Linked DNA regions of Caldalkalibacillus thermarum. The protein of the gene in region 2 binds, or shares a complex with, the protein of the main gene of each other region. Links are inferred from orthologs where the notes say so. Each region holds a gene or a part of one and is shown on either strand. Other genes may lie near its edges.

Region 1 (2,918 bases), on a different replicon or contig from region 2:
TTTCCATACTTTTAATACCTTGCATGAGGAAGCGAAACAAATTGTGATCTCAAGCGACAGACCACCTAAAGAGATCCCTACATTGGAAGACAGGCTGCGCTCCAGGTTTGAATGGGGCTTAATCACCGACATCACGCCGCCCGATCTGGAAACCAGGATTGCCATCCTGCGTAAAAAGGCAAAGGCTGAAAATCTGGATATTCCCAATGAGGTTTTAGTGTACATTGCCGATCTCATCAATACCAATATCCGCGAACTGGAAGGGGCCTTAACCCGGGTCGTGGCGTACAGTACCATGACCAATCAAGATATCAGCACGGAGCTGGCCCAGGAAGCCTTGAAAGATATTGCGCCGAGTAACAAACCTCACTTGATCACGATTGCCCATATTCAACAAGTCGTTGCTGACCATTTCGGTTTAAAGGTTGAAGATTTAAAAGGGAAAAAACGGACCAAGTCAATTGCCTACCCACGTCAAGTGGCCATGTACTTATCCCGCGAACTGACCGATTCTTCCCTGCCCAAAATTGGGCAAGAATTTGGCGGACGAGACCATACGACCGTCATTCACGCCCACGAAAAAATAAAAAAGGATCTGCAAAAAGATACCTCGTTTCAAAAAATAGTGGAACATCTGATCAAAGTGATCAAGAAAGAGACTTAATATCAACATGTGTATAACAAAACAAGCCTATACACACGCCATCCACATGTGTATAGGCTTTATTTTGCTGCCAGAGATCAAGTTATCCACAATTACACAGGCATTAATGATTAATACGAACTAAATTAATATATTATGCTAAAATAAATGGCATATGCTAAAAAAATTTGGAGGTCGACAGCATGCATATTGTGGTGGATCGAGAAGCTTTAAAAGAAGCGGTTAATCAGGTATCCAAAGCCGTATCATCGCGGACCACAATCCCTATTCTAACCGGTATCAAACTGACAGCTACCCATGAAGAATGCATTTTAACCGGCAGTGATTCTGACATTTCCATCCAGGTTTCCATTCCCGCCCAACGGGATGATATAGAATTAATTAAAGTGGTTAAAATAGGTAGTATCGTCCTTCCGGCCAAATATTTTGCAGAAATCGTCAAAAAACTGCCAGCTGAACACATTGAGATTGAAGTGCTGGAAAATGAAGTCACTCACATTCGCTCCGGATCAACGGAGTTTAATTTAAACGGATTAAATGCTGAAGAATATCCCCGCCTGCCCCAACTGGAAGAGGATCAGGTCTTCAGCATTCCGGCCCAGTTGCTTAAAAGTTTGATTCGTCAAACATCCTTTGCCGTCTCCACATTGGAATCCCGTCCCATTTTAACAGGGGTCTTGCTTAAACTGGAGGAAGGGCTGCTGACGTTAGTGGCTACCGACAGCCACCGCTTAGCACACCGTTCTGCCCAAGTGGAAGTCAATCACAACCTCTATCTTGAAAATGTGGTCATTCCTGGGCGGAGCATGAACGAATTGCAGCGCATTTTAGAAGACGAGTCAGATCCGGTTGATATCGTGATTACCAATAATCAGATGCTGGTCAAAGCAGGACGCTTGCTCTTTTACTCCCGCCTGTTGGACGGCACGTATCCAGATACAGAGCGCATCATTCCCTCAACAAGCAAAACCACGCTGGAAGTGGAAACGAAAGCGCTTTTGTCCGCCATTGAACGCGCATCTCTTTTAGCGAAAGACAGTAAACATGTGGTAAAATTGAGTATACAAGAAGAGCGCATCCATATTACCTCTAACACCCCGGAAATCGGGCAAGTGTTTGAGCAGGTTAACGCTCACCATATAGAAGGGGAAGAAATTCAGATCGCGTTTAACGCCAGATTTATGCTGGATGCCCTCCGTGTCATTGACTCGCCGCAGGTTTCGATCCAATTTACAGGTGCCTTAAGCCCGTTTGTGATTAAGCCAACAGATCATGAACATATGCTGCACCTTATTCTTCCTGTGAGAACCTATTAAGTTCTCTTAAGTTTTATATCTCTTACCTGAGTTGTAACAATGAGCGGGAACAAACCAATTTCTTCGCAAGACCAGCACAGAGGAAAAGGTGAATTGTTTTGGCCAAGATCATCCACATTTCCACACCTTATATTACACTGGGACAACTGTTAAAACTGGTAGGTGTCATCGATACTGGCGGGCAAGCCAAATGGTTTCTGGCCGAACATGACGTTCTGGTTAATGGCCAAACGGAAAACCGCCGGGGACGGAAACTATACCCTGGTGATGTCATTGAAATTGACGGCTTTGGTCAGGTTAAGATTGCTGCACAAAGCTAGGGGGATTCCCTTTGTATGTCAAACGTTTAACCCTGCAACATTTTCGCAATTATGCTACCCTTGAGCTAGAGTTCCAACCGGGGATCTATTTGTTTATTGGGGACAATGCCCAAGGAAAAACCAACCTTTTAGAGTCGTTATATGTGTTGGCCATGACCAAATCTCACCGCACCTCCAAGGAGAAGGAACTGATTCAGTGGCACAAGGCGCACACTACGCTAGCCGCAGAGCTAGAAAAAAAATACGGCTCTGTTACGCTGGAATTACACATTTCTCAAAGAGGAAAACGGGCCAAGCTGAATCACTTGGAACAAAAACGGTTAAGTGATTATATCGGCACCTTAAATGTGGTGATGTTTGCACCTGAGGATCTCGAATTGGTCAAAGGAAGTCCTCAGGTGCGCCGTCGTTTTATTGATATGGAGCTGGGGCAGGTGAGTGCCAATTACTTATACGATTTGGGGCGTTATCAGAAACTATTAATGCAGCGCAATGCTCTCTTGAAAGAATGGACTGACCGGGAAAAACACCGTCCCATGGTTGACGTCTTTACCCAGCAGCTTATTGACGTGGCGGTCAAATTATATCAAAAGCGTTTCAAGTTTCTGCACAAGCTGG
Region 2 (2,935 bases):
TTAAAGTGCCCGGTTCTTAAGCCGAACTCATCATCTGCATAAGGATTTGTCGACGAACCAAAAACCTTACCCGGTTTGGACATTTTTGTTGTGAAATTGGCCCTTGAATGCTAAGATGTTAACAGACATGCTGGACACTGTGCTATCGCAAGGAGTGAGTTGGGTGAGTCAAAGTGCGTATATTCGTCTGGTAGAGGAATCAACAATGACCGAGTCCAATTTGGACGATGTGAAGCAAAAATTGGAACGTTACATAAGCATGACCACAAAAACAGGACAGCAGCTGGCTTGGCATTATGAGGAGGCCGCTTTTCCTTACACGATTGAAGAGAAGTCGGAGGGGAAAGGAAAATGGCTCTACCTGAAAGGCAACAACCCTGAACTGTACAAATATATTGTCATCGGGGTTGGCTCAGAAACAGTCATGGATGAAGAGAGCGGCCAAGAGAAGGAAGAACACTATATTCAGGTGGTGTTGCCGGATGGAGCCACTCATGGTGATAAATCAAAAGCCAATGAGTTTTGCAAATATCTGGCCAAAGCGTATCAAGCGAAATTGCAGTTGTTTAACGGGCGCACCATGTATTTTTATCCCCGCAAACCGTAACCTGTCCCACTGAGCCTGACCGGTTTAAACCCGGATCCTTAGTATCTTTTTTGAAGCTTAGTTTCTTGCCTTTTCTTATCTAATGCGTTTCTCTCCCTCCTTTTTCCACTTTTATTTTTTCTTTTTTTGCCGTAGAATAGAACATACGTTCTGTTATCCACTGCTGAACGGAGGATGGCACAACATGAACAAAGCAGGTAGCAAGATGCCCCGGGAACGGGTCATTTTCCTGGTTGATGTGCAATCCTTTTTTGCTAGCATTGAAAAAACAGCTGACCGCTCCTTGCAGCATAAACCGATTGTGGTGGCAGGAGATCCCGAACGGCGCAGCGGGGTGATCCTGGCGGCCTGTCCCCTGGCCAAACAATGGGGGATTGAAACGGCAGAAGCGTTGTGGGAAGCCCAGCAAAAATGTCCTGGTGTCACTGTCGTCAAACCCCATATGCAAAAGTACATTGAAATCTCTGTTCAGCTTACCGCCATCATGGAAAGCTTCAGTGATCTGGTCGAACCGTACAGCATTGACGAACAGTTTATTGATCTGACACCGACCCTGCATTTATTTGGTGGCAGCCCCTATCAAGCGGCCCGTCTCTTGCAACATAAGATCCAGCAGGAAATAGGGGTCTATGCCCGCATTGGCATTGGCCCCAACAAAGTGCTGGCCAAAATGGCCTGTGATAACTTTGCCAAGAAAAACAAAGAGGGCATCGCCCACATCAGCTATGACACATTGCCCGCCACGTTATGGCCTCTTCCCGTCCGCTCTTTATTTGGCGTGGGCAGCCGCATGAGCCGCCACTTGGAACGCATGGGCATCCGCACGATTGGCCAACTGGCTCAAACCCCCGTGGAACGTCTGCGCAAAAAATGGGGCATTAATGGGGAACGGCTGTGGCTGACCGCTAACGGTATTGATGAATCCCCTGTTTCTCCCCGCTCCCATGATGAACAAAAGGCGATCGGTCACCATATGACCCTCCCCCGGGACTATGAAACCCTGGAGCAGATTAAAGTCATTCTGCTGGAATTAAGTGAAGAGGTGGGCCGCCGCGCCCGGCGCAAGGGATATGTGGGCGATACCGTTTCCGTGGGTGTACGCGGCGCCCGCTTTGATTTGCCCACCGGCTTTCACCGCCAAACCAAATTGACCGAAAAAACCAACGATGGACTGGATGTGTTTAAAGCCGCTTTTGATCTGTTTTGCACCCATTGGGACGGGGAGCCGATTCGCAGTGCGGGGGTAGCGCTGTCTGGCCTGGAGCCGGACCACTGCCGTCAACTGAGCTTGTTTAACTTTGAGACCACGCTTAAAAAAGAGCGCTTAAGCAAGGCAGTAGACCACATTAAGAATAAATACGGGGCCGCCGCCATTTTGCGGGCCGCCTCCCTTACTGCAGCAGGCCAAGCCCGGGACCGGGCCCAAAAAATAGGAGGGCATTACAAATAACCCTAAAAAATGACATTTGTTTTACACTTTGGTGACGTTTCGTTTACAAATGGCACGCTGTCACATAATTGTGACACAATCGCACGTTGCGTCCCCCTCTTTCTGTTAAAATGAAACTAGGAATGAAAAACGGGGAGGCCGTGATGATGCAAGGACAACCCTTTTTGGCCCAAGAACGTCAGGCGTGGCAAAACACAGGCATCTTTTCCGGACAGAACTTTCTAAAACTGAAGGAGATTATGTATGACCATACGTTTGAAGCCGGCTCTTATCTATTCTGGGAAGGGGAGCAAGCTGACAAACTTTTTTATATCAAACAGGGGCAAGTCAAGCTGACCAAAACAAACGCTGAAGGAAAAGAGTTTACTTTGCACATGTTTCAAGAGGGCGATCTGGTCGGGGAATTAGCGGGATTTACCACATTAAAGCACAGTTACAATGCCTTGGTGACCAAAGACAGTATCATCGGTGTCATCCAAACTCGTGATTTGGAAGTGTTGCTCTGGCAGCACGGGGATCTGGCGGTTGAATTTATCAAGTGGATGGGCCTGATGAATCGTATCACAGAAACTAAAGTGAGAGATTTGATGTTTTATGGCAAGCCAGGCGCTTTGTGTTCAACTTTAATCCGCCTGGCCAATACGTACGGCAAACAGACTGAACAGGGATGGCTTATCTCTCACAAAGTCACCCATGCGGAATTGGGTGAATTTATTGGAGCGACAAGGGAAAGTGTCAACCGCATGCTGCGAGATTTGGCCAAAAAAGGAGTGATTGCTCAGGAGCAAGGGCACATCATCATTAAAGACATCGACTATTTGAGAGATATTTGCCACTGTGAGCACTGTCCCGTTACCGTATGCCGCATCTAACCATCT

What was found. The genes of interacting proteins can lie anywhere in the genome.
Region 1: the proteins of IEW48_RS02500 (region 2) and dnaN are in contact, whole or in part, in a solved structure (PDB 1OK7), measured with the Escherichia coli proteins. The link is inferred for Caldalkalibacillus thermarum from one-to-one orthologs.

The regions. Positions count from the first base shown.
Region 1 is NZ_BMKZ01000046.1:13,346-16,263, reverse strand. What follows is about bases 9-2,913. They hold dnaN (DNA polymerase III subunit beta), read left to right. Parts: upstream 9-846; coding sequence 847-1,980; downstream 1,981-2,913. Other genes in these bases: recF (DNA replication/repair protein RecF), read left to right, coding at 2,312-2,913; yaaA (S4 domain-containing protein YaaA), read left to right, coding at 2,079-2,300; dnaA (chromosomal replication initiator protein DnaA), read left to right, coding at 9-664. In the rest of the region: more of dnaA, read left to right, coding at 1-8; more of recF, read left to right, coding at 2,914-2,918. UniProt on the Escherichia coli protein: Confers DNA tethering and processivity to DNA polymerases and other proteins. Acts as a clamp, forming a ring around DNA (a reaction catalyzed by the clamp-loading complex) which diffuses in an ATP-independent manner freely and bidirectionally along dsDNA.
Region 2 is NZ_BMKZ01000004.1:8,925-11,859, reverse strand. The notes cover bases 3-2,924. They hold IEW48_RS02500 (DNA polymerase IV), read left to right. Parts: upstream 3-791; coding sequence 792-2,057; downstream 2,058-2,924. Other genes in these bases: IEW48_RS02495 (Crp/Fnr family transcriptional regulator), read left to right, coding at 2,201-2,924; IEW48_RS02505 (DUF1885 family protein), read left to right, coding at 164-607. In the rest of the region: more of IEW48_RS02495, read left to right, coding at 2,925-2,929. UniProt on the Escherichia coli protein: Poorly processive, error-prone DNA polymerase involved in translesion repair and untargeted mutagenesis. Copies undamaged DNA at stalled replication forks, which arise in vivo from mismatched or misaligned primer ends.